2 regions of the Variovorax sp. W1I1 genome follow, and region 1 is predicted to be linked to the other one. Evidence: riboswitches for the same ligand, from Rfam matches in the RefSeq annotation. Region 1 holds a riboswitch; the other holds the start of a gene.

Evidence for each region. A riboswitch is a leader RNA that binds a small molecule or an ion and turns the genes downstream of it on or off. The one in region 1 is predicted to bind S-adenosylhomocysteine.
Region 2: it holds a riboswitch for S-adenosylhomocysteine, as region 1 does, so the genes downstream of both, metH (methionine synthase) here and ahcY (adenosylhomocysteinase) in region 1, are expected to answer to the same signal.

The regions. Positions count from the first base shown of each region.
Region 1 is NZ_JAUSWZ010000001.1:136,858-144,515, reverse strand. It holds gene QFZ83_RS00670 (septal ring lytic transglycosylase RlpA family protein) at 1-16, opposite strand, end outside; gene metF (methylenetetrahydrofolate reductase [NAD(P)H]) at 100-924, opposite strand; gene QFZ83_RS00660 (TlyA family RNA methyltransferase) at 935-1,771, opposite strand; gene ahcY (adenosylhomocysteinase) at 1,780-3,219, opposite strand; S-adenosyl-L-homocysteine riboswitch at 3,294-3,363, opposite strand; gene QFZ83_RS00650 (hypothetical protein) at 3,481-4,116, shown strand; gene phaP (TIGR01841 family phasin) at 4,285-4,788, shown strand; gene QFZ83_RS00640 (alpha/beta fold hydrolase) at 4,812-5,729, shown strand; gene QFZ83_RS00635 (hypothetical protein) at 5,759-6,184, shown strand; partial or broken gene QFZ83_RS00630 (poly-beta-hydroxybutyrate polymerase) at 6,181-6,399, shown strand; gene QFZ83_RS00625 (alpha/beta fold hydrolase) at 6,527-7,255, shown strand; gene QFZ83_RS00620 (GNAT family N-acetyltransferase) at 7,252-7,658, shown strand, end outside.
Region 2 is NZ_JAUSWZ010000001.1:6,373,851-6,381,508, reverse strand. It holds gene QFZ83_RS29720 (glycosyltransferase family 39 protein) at 1-1,212, opposite strand, end outside; gene metH (methionine synthase) at 1,265-4,012, opposite strand; S-adenosyl-L-homocysteine riboswitch at 4,035-4,108, opposite strand; gene QFZ83_RS29710 (triacylglycerol lipase) at 4,249-5,286, shown strand; gene QFZ83_RS29705 (lipase secretion chaperone) at 5,306-6,268, shown strand; gene QFZ83_RS29700 (PACE efflux transporter) at 6,165-6,638, opposite strand; gene QFZ83_RS29695 (LysR family transcriptional regulator) at 6,738-7,640, shown strand; gene QFZ83_RS29690 (YhcG family protein) at 7,656-7,658, opposite strand, start outside.

The sequences.
Region 1 (7,658 bases):
CGGTGGCCGGCGGCATGGCGCAGCCCGCCAGCACGCAGGTGACCGCGACAAGCACGAGGCGAAACCCCGTGCGCAGCGGCGAACCTGCGGTGCGCCCTCTCAATCGAGGCGCTCCAGCAGGGCCAGCGTCGCCGTCGACTGGTTCATTGTGTAGAAGTGGATCGCGGGTGCGCCGCCGTCACGCAGTCGCGCGCAGAGGTCGGTCACCACGTCCAGGCCGAAGGCCTTGATCGAGGCCGTGTCGTCGCCAAAGCCCTGCAGGCGCAGGCGGATCCAGCGAGGAATTTCAGCGCCGCAGGCGTCCGAGAAACGCATGAGCTGCGTCGAGCTCGTGATGGGCATGATGCCCGGCACGATCGGCGTGTCGATGCCGAGCTTGCGCACGTCGTCGACGAAACGGAAGTAGGCCTCGGGGCTGAAGAAATACTGCGTGATGGCCGAGTCGGCGCCCGCCTTCACCTTGGCGGCAAAGGCCTGCAGGTCGGCCTCGGGCGAGCGTGCCTGCGGGTGCACTTCGGGGTAGCAGGCCACCTCGATGTGAAAGTCGCTGCCCGTTTCCTCGCGGATGAAGGCCACGAGATCGCTCGCATAGTGGAACTCGCCGCCGATGCCGTAGCCGCTCGGCAGGTCGCCGCGCAATGCCACGAGGCGCTTGACGCCCATGGCCTTCAGTTCGGTCAATTGCTCGCGCACCGTTGCGCGCGTGGCGCCGATGCACGAGAAATGGCTCGCGGCATCGACGCCCTCGTTCAGGATCTCCTGCACCGCACCGAAGGTGCCCTGGTGCGTGGAGCCGCCCGCGCCATAAGTGACCGAGCAGAACTGCGGCTTGCGCGCATACAGCTGCTGGCGCACCGCGCGCAGCTTGACCGCGCCTTCGGGCGTCTTGGTCGGGAAGAATTCGAAACTCAGCGGAAGGCGCACCTGCGTCTCCTTAGGAACCGTTCGCGCCGGACGCGCGCTCGGCGTGAATGAAAAACTCGCGGTTGCCATCGCCGCCGGCGATCGGGCTGTCGAACCAGCGCAGCACCTTCAGGTCGAGCGCCGCGCAAGCATCGTGCAGACGCTTCTCGACGACGGGGTACATCGCGTCGTCGCGCACGATGCCGCCCTTGCCGACCTGGCCGGGCTGCAGTTCGAACTGCGGCTTGACCAGCATCAGGAGCTGGCCGTCGTCGGCCAGGAACTGCACCACCGCCGGCAGCACCAGCGTGAGCGAGATGAACGACAGGTCGCCGACGATGAGGTCGAAGCGTGGCTCGGCCGGGGCCTCGGCTGCTTCGTCGACCTCTGCGGCAGCCTGCGCCTCGGTGTCCTCGTCATCGTCCACTTGCAGATCGGCCGGCGACAACGCTCGCGCATTGACGCCTTCGATGGCAACCACGCGCTCGTCCTCGCGCAACTTCGCATGCAGTTGCCCATGGCCGACATCGACGCCCACGACCTTCGTCGCACCGCGTTGCAGCAGGCAATCGGTGAAGCCGCCGGTCGACTGGCCCACATCGAGGCACAGCTTGCCGGCGGGATCGACACCGCTCACATTCAGCGCGCCTTCGAGCTTGAGCCCGCCGCGCGAGACGTAGCGCGCCTCGGCCGCATCGTCGAGCTCGAGCTCGGCGGATGCAGGCACTTCGTCCTTGTTCTTGACGACCGAGCGCCATGCGTCGCTCGTGCCCGCGTCGCGCCAGCGCATGCCGCCGGCAATGAGCCGCACGGCCTGCGAACGCGACGCGGCGAGGCCGCGTTCCACCAGCAATTGATCAGCGCGCATGCAGCGGATCAGTAGCGGTACGTGTCGGGCTTGTACGGGCCGTTCTTGCTCACGCCGATGTAGGCGGCTTGCGCGTCGGTCAGTTCCGTCAGCATGGCACCGACCTTCTTCAGGTGCAGGCGCGCGACCTTCTCGTCCAGGTGCTTGGGCAGCACGTAGACCTTGCCGGCCTGGTAGGCGTCGGGCTTGGTGAAGAGCTCGATCTGCGCGATGGTCTGGTTCGCGAACGACGAGGACATCACGAAGCTCGGGTGGCCCGTGCCGCAGCCCAGGTTCACCAGGCGGCCCTTGGCCAGCAGGATGATCTTCTTGCCGTCCGGGAAGGTGATGTGGTCGACCTGCGGCTTGATTTCTTCCCACTCGTACTTCTCGATCGACGCGACGTCGATCTCGTTGTCGAAGTGGCCGATGTTGCAGACGATCGCCTGGTCCTTCATCTTGGCCATCGTGTCGTGCGTGATGACGTCCTTGTTGCCGGTAGTCGTCACGAAGATGTCGGCCTTGTCGGCGGCGTATTCCATCGTCACGACCTTGTAGCCTTCCATCGCAGCCTGCAGGGCGTTGATCGGGTCGATCTCGGTGACCCACACTTGCGCCGACAGTGCGCGCAGCGCCTGGGCCGAGCCCTTGCCCACGTCGCCGTAGCCGGCCACGCAGGCCACCTTGCCGGCGATCATCACGTCGGTCGCGCGCTTGATGCCGTCCACCAGCGATTCGCGGCAGCCGTACAGGTTGTCGAACTTGCTCTTGGTGACTGAGTCGTTCACGTTGATGGCGCGGAACAGCAGCGTGCCCTTGGCGCTCATTTCGTTCAGGCGGTGCACGCCGGTGGTCGTCTCTTCGGTCACGCCGATGATCTCGGCGGACTTGCGGGTGTACCAGGTCGAATCGACCGCCAGCTTGGCCTTGATCGCTGCGTACAGGATGCGTTCTTCTTCGCTGGTCGGGTTGGCCAGCACGCCCAGGTCCTTCTCGGCGCGTTGGCCCAGGTGCATCAGGAGCGTGGCATCGCCGCCGTCGTCCAGGATCATGTTGGGGCCTTCGCCCGCCGAACCCTTGGGGCCGAAGTCGAAGATGCTGTGGGTGTAGCCCCAGTAGTCTTCCAGCGACTCGCCCTTGATCGCGAACACCGGCGTGCCCGAAGCGGCAATCGCTGCGGCGGCGTGGTCCTGCGTCGAGAAGATGTTGCACGAGGCCCAGCGCACGGTAGCGCCCAGGGCCTGCAGCGTCTCGATCAGCACGGCCGTTTGAATGGTCATGTGCAGCGAGCCCGTGATGCGCGCGCCCTTGAGCGGCTGCGCCTTCGAGAACTCTTCGCGGATGGCCATCAGGCCGGGCATCTCGGTTTCCGCAATGCGGATTTCCTTGCGGCCCCAGGCGGCGAGGGACAGGTCGGCAATCGCCTGGTCGGCGGTCAAAACGGGGGTGGGCTTGAGAACAGCGCTCATGAGAACTCCAAAACTGGTTTGAAAGATGCCACTGCGTACGGGGGTCTGACGGAAAAAGGACTCACCGCGAGAACAGCGGGTGAGCGTGGTTGCGATGTGGTCCGAGCCTCACGCCTTGATGGCGCTGCAACGCTCCTCGGAACGGCGGATTGTAGACGTGGTGCCAGGCCGAGCCAACCGCTGGGGTATCCCGCATGGCGGGAAGCGCGTTTCGTTGTCGAGGCGTACATTGATCCGCACTCCAACACCAAGATCCTTCCCATGCTCTCCAGAATTTCCTCGACCCTGCTGGCCTCGGCCGCTCTTCTTGCCGCTGCTGCCGCACCGATCTCCGCCTCCGCACAAGCCCCTTCCGAACAAGTCCGCATCCGCGGCACCATCGTCCGCGTCGACGCGAAGACCCTCGTCGTGCAGGACCGCGGCGGCGAAGTGGTCAGCCTCGCGCGGCCGGCCGACATGCAGCTGTCCGAGGTCTACCGCATCAAGCTCGCCGACATCAAGAAGGGCAGCTTCATCGGCACCGCCGCCATGCCGCAGGCCGACGGCACGCAGAAGGCGCTCGAAGTCGTGGTGTTCCCCGAGGCCGCGCGCGGCACGGGCGAAGGCCACCGGCCGTGGGACCTGCTGCCGGAGAGCACGATGACCAACGCCACCGTCGCCGACCTGGCCGCGGCGCCGAAATCGGTGCGCGGCGGGCAGCAGCTGCGCCTGACCTACAAGGGCGGCGAGAAGACGGTCGTTGTGCCGCCCGATGTGCCGGTCGTGACCTTCCGCGCCGGCACCGAGGCGCTGCTGGTGCCCGGCGCCAAGGTGCTGGTCAATGCGCAGGAAAAGAACGGCACGCCCACGGCGCTGCGTGTGACGGCCGGGCGCGACGGCTTCGCGCCGCCGATGTAAGCGCCGATGTAAGGCAAGTCACCCAAGGGAAATCCCGCAGGCAAATTTGTCGCTGCGGGGACCGCGGGCGCGTCGGTGCGGCGTATCGTGGCGAGGGACTTTTGCCGTCCGGCCGGTCCTTGTTTGCTCGCCATTCACCCGTTCACCCGACACAGGAGATACCGCACCATGGCCACTGCCAAGAAAGCCGCCGCCAAGAAGACCACTGCCAGCAGCAGCACCAGCAGCACCAAGGCGGCCGCTCCCAGCGCCGCCGACATGCTCAACCCGCTGAAGAACCTCAAGGGCATGACCGACCGCCTGCAGGAACTCAACCTGACCGGCGGCGCGGGCAAGCTGCTCGAGAGCGGCCGCAAGGACTTGCAGGCGCTGATGCAGGCCAACGAAAAGTCCTACCAGGGCCTGCAGACCGTGGTGCAGCGGCAGACCGAGATGATCAAGAGCGCCATCACCGAATGGCAGACCGCCGCCAAGGAAATGCCCGGCAAGGACGCCAAGGCCAACCTCGCCAAGCTCGACGAGCTCGGCCGCCAGTCGTTCCAGCGCGCCATCGACGACATCAAGGAACTGGCCAACCTCGCGGCCAAGTCGCAGGCCGATGCCTTCGACGTCGTGCGCCAGCGCATCCAGTCCAACGTGGACGAAGTGACCAAGATGCTGCAGCGCAAATAAGTAAATAAAAAAGGCCTCGCGCAATGACCGCTGCCCCACCCCCTATCGAGCGGCGCAGGCCGGTCAATGGTGTCGAAATCGCGTGGGCCAGCTTCGGCGATCCCGCGGCATCGCCGCTCGTCCTGATCATGGGCCTCGGCGCCCAGATGGTGGCTTGGGACGACGCGTTCTGCGCCCGCCTCGCGGAAGCCGGCGGGCACCGCGTGATCCGCTTCGACAACCGGGACATCGGCCATTCGACGCACCTGTCGCACCTGGGCGTGCCCGACATCCAGGCGCTGATGCTGCAGGCCATGGCGGGCAAGCCGCTCTCCGTGCCCTACACGCTGCGCGACATGGCCGACGACTGCATCGGCCTGCTCGATGCGCTCGGCATCGAGCGCGCGCACATCGTCGGCGCCTCGATGGGCGGCGCCATCGGGCAGGAGATGGCCATCCATCACCCGCAGCGCATGCGCTCCTTCACCAGCATCATGTCGACCACCGGCGACCCCGCGCTGCCGCCGCCCACGCCCGAGGCGCTGGCGGTGCTGTTCTCGCCGACACCGCTGACCTTCGACGCCTACCTGGCGCACTACAAGAAGATCTGGCGCGTGCTGCGCGGCCCCGGCTTTCCGCTCGACGAGGCCCGCGATGCCGAGCGCGCGCAGCTCATCTTCCTGCGCGGGCTCAACCCGGGCGGCGTGGCGCGCCAACTCGCGGCGGTCTTCGCATCGGGCAACCGCAAACCGGCGCTGCGCGATGTGCGCGTGCCGACGCTGGTGATCCACGGCGATGCCGACCCACTGGTGCCGGTGGCCTGCGGCGTGGACGTGGCCGACGCGATCGCCGGCGCGAAGCTGCTGCGCATTCCGCGCATGGGCCACGCGCTGCCGATTTCGATGTGGCCGCAGATCATCGAGGCCATCGCCGCGCACACCGGGCAGCTTCGCGATCATTGAACGACCGATAGACGACGGGGCCTCTGTCCATGAACAAGTTCCCCCCCCTCGACCCGATGGCCATGTGGCGCGAGCTCACGGCCCAGTGGGAAAAGAGCACCAACGAATTCGCCAACGAGACCATGGCCTCCGATCCGTTCCGCCAGGGCATGCACGGCGGGATGAACGCCTCGCTCACCGGGCAGAAAGCGCTGGGCGACCTGATGGCGCGCTACCTCACGATGCTGAACCTGCCCACGCGCGCAGACATCCAGGCGCTGGGCGAGCAGTTGCAAAGCATCGACGACCATCTGGCGAACATCAGCCGCGCGATGGAAAGCGGACGCGGCCCGGCTGCATCTGCGGCCGCCCATGCGGCGCCCCAACCACGCCGCACTAAAAAGCCCCCGCAGGCTGAGGCAGCCGCCCCGACTCCGGCCACCCCGAAGCGCCCCGCCGGAAAGCGCACACGATGAGCGCCGCGGCGGACGCGTTCGCCCTGCCCGACATCGGCGCAGAGATCGAGCGTGCGATCCAGCGCAACCTCAAGGGCCTCGACTTCCTCACCTCGGCCGCGCCGGCCATGGGGCAGACCGCCAGGGACGAGATCCACCGCCGCGGCACGCTGAGCCTGTACCACTACCGCCCTCTGGTCGACGAGATCTACCGCGTGCCGCTCTTGATCGTCATGGCGACCACGAACCGCGGCTACATCCTGGACCTCGCGCCGGGCCAGAGCATGGTCGAGCACCTGCTGCTCCAGGGCTACGACGTCTACATGATGGATTGGAACGCGCCGCGCCCCCCAGGAAAAGCAGTTGCGCATCGAGGACTACGTGCTCGACTTCATCCCCGATTCGCTGCGGCGCGTGCAGGCGCGCTCCGGCGAGGAAGACGTCACGCTCGTCGGCTACTGCATGGGCGGCGTGCTCTCCACGCTCTACGCGGCGCTGCATCCCGAGGGACCGATCAAGAACCTCGCGCTCTTCACCACGCCCGTCGACTTCAGCCGCATGAAGCTCTTCCATGCGTGGTCGGACCGGCGTTATTTCGACGTCGACCGGCTCATCGACACGATCGGCAACGTGCCGCCCGAGATGCTGTTCGCCTCCTTCGACATGCTGCGTCCCGCGGGCCGCAGCGCCGGCGTGGTGCAGCTGTGGGACAACATGGCCAACGACGAATTCGTCAAGTCGTACCGCATGTTCGACCGCTGGGGCGCCGAGATGCTGCCGCTGGCCGGCGAGTACTTCCGCCAGACGGTCAAAGAGCTGATGTGGGACAACAAGCTCTTCAAGGGCGAACTGGTGCTCGGCGGCCGCAAGGTGCTGCTCGCAAACATCAAGGTGCCGGTGCTGCACGCGCTCGCGCAGCACGACCACATCGTTCCCTACGAGGCAGGCCAGCCGCTGATCGCCAACATCGGCTCGGCCGACAAGGAAGAGGTGGTGCTCAAGGGCGGCCACGTCAGCCTGGCCGCGGGCGCCAACGCGGTACGCCGGCTGTGGCCCAAACTCGACGACTGGCTTGGAGTGCGCTCGACATGACCATCACTGCTGTCTCCGACTCTTTTTCGCGAACCTATCCGCGCACCGTGACGAGCAGCGAAGGCGACATCGTCCTGCGATTGATGAATGCCGATGACGCAGCCGCCGTGCTGGCTTTCGCGCAGGGGCTGCCGGCGCACGACCTGCTCTTTCTGCCGCGCGACATCACCGAGCCCAAGGTGATGAACGCCTGGGTCCGCGCCATCGAGCGCGGCGACATCGACAGCGTGCTCGCGGTGCGCGGCACCACGGTGCTGGGCTGTGCGGCGGTGATCCGCGATCCGCACTCGTGGTCGAGTCACGTGGCCGAACTGCGCCTGCTGGCGGCGCCCGAGCTGCGCGGCAGCGGCCTCGGCCATCGGCTTGCACGGGAGGCCTGTGCGCTGGCCATCGAGCGCGGCGC
Region 2 (7,658 bases), 6.2 Mb from region 1:
CGAGGCCGTCAGATAGCGCGGATAGCGCGAGGTCACGACCCACACGGCCAGCGAGTAGAAGCAGAACCAGCCCGCGGCGCGCACCGCGGCCGAGCGCTTCCACAACACACCGAAAGGCGCGAGGAACACCGACCAGATCAGCGCGTTGGGCATCTCGGCGTGGTCGCGCACGTCGGCGAGCTGCTGCACGTAGTCGGCCGGAATCCACTCGCTGAAGCCGAACACGCGTGCGCCGATCGGGTTGAACGGATCGCCGGTCATGACGGCGTTGCGTGCATACCAGTAGATGCACGGGATCAGGAAGCACACGAACGCCAGCGCCCAGGCCTTGGGCCGGCGCTCGTGCCACACGACGAAGAGAGCCACCAGCGGCATGAATACCAGCGCCTGGTATTTGGAGCCTGCGGCCACGCCGAGGCAGAAGGCAGCAAGGCCGAGCCAGCGCATGCCGCTGTGCACGGGTTGCGATTCGCGCCACCACCACAGCGACACGCAGGCCGTGAGCACGAAGAGCGCCACGCCCATGTCGATCAGCGCGTTCGAGTAGTCGCCGAGCCCCAGCCAGATCGCCGCGCCGATGCAGGCGGTGAGCCGATTGGCGTGGAGTATCCCGAGGCGATAGATCATCACCACCGAGAGCCCGCCCGCCAGCGCATTCAGGAAGTGCGGCAGCACGTCGTCGCCCACCTGCAGGGCGGCGGCGTAGAGCAGGTTGTAGTTGTACGGAAACCAGGGGTAGCGCAACCACTTGTGGATACCGAGCGAGCCCTGCTGCGCGACTTCGCGCGCATAGGGCAGGTGGTACATCAGCTCGTCGAACGCGGCCGGCGGTGCGAGCGGCGCGATCAATGCGGGCAGCGCGACAAGCACCAGCGCGACCATCGCGATGCGGTCGAAGTAGGTCCACGGCACGGCGACGGCGCTCGCGTTCAGGGTGCGCCGCTCGCGCAGCCACGCGGGCAACTGCAGCGCGGCGACGACGACGCCTCCGGCAATCACCGCCAGCGTGGCGCCGAGCTTGAACACACCGAAGATCGCCAACGCCTGGAACGCGCAGATGAAGAGCCCGACGCCGAGCGCGACCGCCACTGCACCCTCGAGCCAGCCATCGCGCCGCGGCGGCGGCGCCAGGCGAGCCAGCACGCCGCGCCCCCACCCCCAGCAGCTGACGACGAAAACCACGAGTGCCGCGTAGTGCGCGGCTGCAAACATCAGCTTCTGAATAACAACTCCCGGTGCCGGTCGGCCAGGCCGGCCGGCAGGTTCAAAGGTTGGGCGCGAGGAGCCGCTCGAGATCGGACTCGCTCTCCTTGCGCCGCGCGGCCTGGTCCTGCAACTGGTCGTGCCCGATCTTGCCGACGTTGAAGTACGTCGCATCGGGGTGGCTCAGGTAGAAACCACTGACGCTGGCGGCCGGCATCATAGCGAGGCTTTCCGTCAGGGTCATGCCAATGTCCGCGCAGGCCAGAAGGTCGAACATCGGGCCCTTCACGCTGTGGTCCGGGCAGGCCGGGTAGCCGGGCGCGGGGCGGATGCCGCGGTATTTCTCCGCGATCATGTCCTCGTTGCTCAGGCCCTCGTCGGGTGCATAGCCCCAGAGGTCGGTGCGCGAACGGTGGTGCAGCGATTCGGCGAAGGCCTCGGCCAGCCGGTCGGCCAGGGCCTTGAGCATGATGGCCGAGTAGTCGTCCAGGTCGTCGATGAAGTACTTCTCTTTCTTCTCGACGCCCAGGCCGGCGGTAACCGCGAACACGCCCACGTAATCTTTCAAGCCGCTGTCCTTCGGCGCGACGAAGTCGGCCAGGCACCGGCTCGGGCGCATCACGCCGTCGATCACCTGCTTCTCGGTCTGCTGGCGCATGCCGTACCAAGTGAGCGCGACTTCGCTGCGCGTCTCGTCGGTGTAGAGCTCGATGTCGTCGTCGTTCACCGTGTTGGCGGGCCAGAAGCCGACGATGCCGCTCGCGCTGAGCCAGCGGCCTTCGATCAGGCGCTTCAGCATGCGCTGGCCGTCGGCGTATACGCGCACGGCCTCGGTGCCGACCACCTCATCTTTCAGGATCGCGGGGAACGGGCCGGCCAGGTCCCAGGTCTGGAAGAACGGGCCCCAGTCGATGTACTTGGCGAGCTCGGTCAGGTCGAAGTTCTTGAACACGCGCCGGCCGATGAACTTGGGCACCGGCGGCACGTAGTTCGACCAGTCGACCGGCGTCTTGTTGGCGCGCGCCTTGGCGAGCGGCCACATCGGCACCTGCTTCTTGTTGGCGTGCTGCGTGCGCACCTTCTCGTAGTCGGCGTTGATCTCGTCGATGTACGCGGTGGCCTGGTCGGAGAGCAGCGACTGCGCCACGCTCACGCTGCGCGACGCGTCGGGCACGTAGACCACGGGGCCTTCGTAGTGCGGCGCGATCTTCACGGCCGTGTGCACGCGGCTGGTGGTGGCGCCGCCGATCATCAGAGGGATCTTCTTGATGCGGAAATGGTCGTCGCGCTGCATCTCGCCGGCCACGTACTGCATCTCTTCCAGGCTCGGCGTGATGAGGCCGGAGAGACCCACGATGTCCGCGCCCTCGACCTTGGCGCGCGCCAGAATTTCGTGGCACGGGACCATCACGCCCATGTTCACCACTTCGAAGTTGTTGCACTGGAGCACGACGGTCACGATGTTCTTGCCGATGTCGTGCACGTCGCCTTTCACCGTGGCGATGATGATCTTGCCCTTGGTGCGCACGTCGCGACCCGCGGCTTCATCGCGCAGCTTTTCTTCCTCGATGTAGGGCAAGAGGTGGGCCACGGCGGACTTCATCACGCGCGCCGACTTCACCACCTGCGGCAGGAACATCTTGCCGGCGCCGAATAGGTCGCCCACGATGTTCATGCCGTCCATGAGCGGGCCTTCGATCACATGCAGCGGACGGCCGCCCTTGGCGAGGATCTGCTGGTAGGCCTCTTCGGTGTCCTCGACGATGAAGTCGGTGATGCCGTGCACCATCGCGTGCGAGAGGCGCTGATTGACGTGCACCGGGTTCTCCGGCGTGCCGCGCCACTCGAGGCGCTTGCTCTCGTCCTTGGCGCCGCTCTTGGCGGTTTCGGCCACTTCGACCAGGCGCTCGCCGGCGTCGGGCCGGCGGTTGAGCACCACGTCTTCCACGCGCTCGCGCAGCTCGGGTTCCAGGTCGTCGTACACGCCCACCATGCCGGCGTTGACGATGCCCATGTCCATGCCCGCCTTGATCGCGTGGTACAGGAACACGGTGTGGATGGCTTCGCGCATCGGATCGTTGCCGCGGAAGCTGAAGCTCACGTTCGACACGCCGCCCGACACCTTCGCGCCCGGCAGGTTCTCCTTGATCCAGCGCACCGCGTTGATGAAGTCGACCGCGTAGTTGTCGTGCTCCTCGATGCCGGTGGCAATGGCGAAGATGTTCGGGTCGAAGATGATGTCCTCGGGCGGGAAGCCCACCTCGTCCACCAGGATGCGGTAGGCGCGCTCGCAGATCTCGACCTTGCGCTCGTAGGTGTCGGCCTGTCCCTTCTCGTCGAAGGCCATGACGACGGCGGCGGCGCCGTAGCGCTTCACGAGCTTGGCCTCGTGCTTGAACTTGTCCACGCCCTCCTTCATGGAGATCGAGTTGACAATGCCCTTGCCCTGGATGCAGCGCAGGCCCGCTTCGATCACATCCCACTTGGAGCTGTCGACCATCACCGGCACGCGCGCGATGTCGGGTTCGCTCGCAATGAGGTTCAGGAACCGGACCATCGCGACCTTGCTGTCGAGCATGGCCTCGTCCATGTTGATGTCGATCACCTGGGCGCCGTTTTCGACCTGCTGGCGCGCGACGGCCAGGGCCTCTTCGAACTGGCCGTTCAGGATCATTCGCGCGAAGGCCTTGGAACCGGTGACGTTGGTGCGTTCGCCGATGTTGACGAACAGTGTGCCCTCGCCGATGGCGACCGGCTCGAGGCCGGACAACTTCATGGGGGGAACGGAAATCTGTGGGGTCTGCGCCATGGGCTCACCTGCGAAAGGAACGGACAGGCGAGCGTCGTTTTGAAATCCCAAGCCTGACGGCCCGCCGGGCGGACCGCTGCAACGCTCCTTGGGAGGGGATGGATTTTAAGGGCGTTCGTCCGAGCCCGCGGGAAAGCCCTAGTCAGGCCCCACAGGCCCCCCCCACAGAATGCGGGCGCGCAATTCGTCGAAGAACGAACGTTCGTGTTTTTATCTGAAAACAAAGGAATGAACATATGCCAAGAAAGAGGAATTCGAGGCTGCTGCGCCTCGCCGCCCGCTCGGTGTGCGCCGCACTGCTTCTCGGTCTGGTGGGGACGACAACGCTGAGCCAGGCGGCCATCACCGACACTCCCACGCAGGTCCAGGCCCGGGTGACGTCCAGCGAAGCGAAGACCAAGAACCCGATCGTGCTCGTGCACGGCCTCTTCGGCTTCGACAACGTGCTGGGCATCGACTACTTCTATCGCATCCCCGAGAGCCTGGCCGGCGCGGGCGCGAAGGTGTACGTGGCCCAGGTCTCGGGCGCCAACAGCTCGGAGATCCGCGGGGAGCAGTTGATCCAGGAGCTGAAGAACCTGCGGGCGCTCTCGGGCAACCCGTCGCTCAAGTTCAACCTCGTCGGCCATTCGCAGGGCGCGCCCACCGCGCGCTACGTGGCGGCGGTGGAGCCCGGACTGGTCGCCTCGGTCACCTCCGTGGGCGGGGCCAATGGCGGATCGAAGGTGGCGGACATCCTCCGCAAGATTCCCGAGGGCAGCGTCTCCGAAGCGGTGGTCGCGGAAACGCTGCGGCTCGCGATGCTGCTGCTCGGCGCCATCTCGGGCAAGGACCCGAGTCAGCTGCCCGAGGTGCCGCTGAACGCGCTCAATTCGCTCACCACCGCGGGAGGCGCGGCCTTCGACAAGAAGTTTCCCCAAGGCCGCCCGGCGCCCGGCTCCTCGTGCGACGTGAAGAGCGGTCCGGCCGAGGCGAACGGCGTGCGCTACTACTCGTGGTCCGGCGTGCAGCCGCTCACCAATGCGTTCGATGCGAGCGACGTCGCCATGGGCGGGCTGAGCCTCATCGCGTTCGGGAGCGAGACCAACGACGGCCTGTTGGCCGTGTGCTCCACGCGCCTGGGCACGCACCTGGGCGACTACCGCCAGAACCACCTGGACGAAGTCAACCAGCTCTTCGGCCTGACCTACATCGGGCTGTGGACGCTGTTCGAGAAGAAGCCGGTGCAGCTCTACCAGGAGCAGGCCGCGCGACTGAAGAGCGCGGGCCTCTGACGATGCGGCGCGCCTTGTTGTGAAAAAAGCGAGACCGCTGCAGCTCGGCGCGATGGCGGGCGCCGCGGCGCTCGCCATTCTTGCCGGATGGTGGCTGGTGGACGGGCTGCCGCCGGCCGACGCCCCGGACACGGTGGTGGCGACTGCCGCCACCACCGGCCCGGGCGGCGCGGTGCCGGCAACGACACAGCCGATGGGCGATGCCCGCCCCACCCCCGACGCGATGCTGAACCCATCGCTGGTCCTGATCTTCGAGAGCGCCCTCGCCGAGGCCCAGGCCACCGGCAAGGCCGCCTTCATGGCGATGGCCCCCGGCCTCCTCGCCAAGCGCCTGCCCGCCGAACTGGTCGCGCGCGCGATGGGCCTGCTCGAGCGCTACATCGACATGCAGGAAGCCATGCAGGCCCTGCCGCCGCCCGACGCCGGCGACCCCGCGTCGCTGCGCAAGACCATCGAGGCGCGCGCCGAAGTGCGGCGCAGGTACTTCGCGCCCGAGGAAATCGAAGGCCTCTTCGGCGACGAGATCCGCCAGGACGCCCTCATGGCCGACAAGATGGCGATCGCCCGCGACGCCAACCTCACGCCCGAGGAGCGCGAGGCGGCCGCCAAGCGCAGCGAGGAAGCCCTGCTCACGCCGGAACAGCGCGAGCAGCGGCGCGCCTTCACCGCGCAGGTCGATGTGCAGCGCCAGACCGATGCCATGGAGGCGCGCGGCGCCAGCGCCCAGGAGCGCTTTGCCGAACGCAGCGCCACCTACGGTTACGAAGCTGCCCGCCAACTGGCCGCGCTGGACCAGGAAAACCAGGACTGGAACAACCGCCTCGACCAGTACGCCAACGCGCCCCCGGACCAGCAGGCGCAGTTGCGCGAGTCGCTCTTCAACGAGCGGGAGCGCTTGCGCCTGAGCGGGGCGCTGGCATTGCGCTCGGCAAAGCCTGCGCCGAACGCGGCAGGCCAAACACCCGGTCGAAGCCCCAGTTGAAGACGAAGGTGTAGACCAGGAAGAACAGCACCAGGCCCAGGTCCATCACCAGCGCCTGCCAGAGCGTCACGCCCAGGCCCCAGGCGAACAGGGGCACCAGGAACGCGATCAGCCCGCCCTCGAAGCCGATGGCGTGGGCGATGCGGCGGCGCACGCTGCGCCCGCGCACGGCCTGGCGCGATTCCCAGCGCTCGAACAGCGCGTTGAAGATCAGGTTCCAGATCACCGCGACCACCGATGCGGCCACCGCCAGCACGCCGGAATGGCCGAGCCCCGCGTCCGTCATCAGGGCCAGGCCGGCGCTCGCGCAGACGATGGCAATCCCTTCGTACAGGGAGATGTAGACGACACGACGCTGGAGCCCTTGCATGACTTTTCCTCTTGAACTTGATGCGATGGTTGGACTTTATTTGCTATTTACTGATATAAAAAGTCGCCTTATTTCAATTTAATTGATAGATCGGACGCCATGGCATTCTCCAGCGACAACGTCGAGGTGTTCCTGGCCGTGATCGACCACGGCTCGTTTTCAGCCGCCGCGCGGGCGCTGCACAAGGTGCCGTCGGCCGTGAGCATGGCCATCGCCGGCCTCGAAGCCGAGTTGAACCTGCCCCTGTTCGACCGCAAGGGCCGCGAGCCCCAGCCCACCGCCGCCGCGCGTTCGCTGGAGCCGCAGGCGCGCATGCTCGCGGCGCAGTTGAAGCAGTTGCAGGTGCAGGCGCTCGCGCTCACCCAGGGGCTGGAGAACCGCCTGACGCTCGCCATCGCGCCCGAACTGCTGGCCGCGCCCTGGAGTGGGCCGCTCGCCGAACTGGCGCAGGAATACCCGCTGCTGCAGGTCGAGGTGCTCGCCGCGCCGCAGGCCGATGCGCTCACGCTGCTGCACAGCGGCCGCGCGCAACTGGCGCTGGTGTTCGAGCGCCCGAGCCTCGATGGCCGCGAAGGCTTTCAGGAAGTGGGCAGTGACACGATGGTGGCCGTGATGGCGCCCGACCACCCGGCGCTGGTCGCGGCGGCCGGCGAGCGCCTGCGGGAAGAGCACCTCACCAACACCCGGCAGATCGTCGTCGCCGGGCGCGACCTGGCCACCAGCGACCCGCGCTTCGTCTTCGCGCGCCACGTCTGGCGCACCGACAACGCATTGGCGGCGCTGAGCCTGATCACCGCCGGTCTCGGCTGGGGCTGGCTGCCGCGCAACTTCGCGCGGCCGCACGTGGCGGCGGGTGCGCTGGTCGAGATTCCGTTCGAGAACCTCAGCAACGGGCTCGACCTGTGGGTCGATGTGGTGTGGTCGAGGGAGCGCCCGCTGGGGCTGGGGGCGCAGCGCTTCGTGGCGCTGATTGCGCGCGACCGGCAGGCGGCATTGCGCTGACCTCTCGACGCGTGGTCA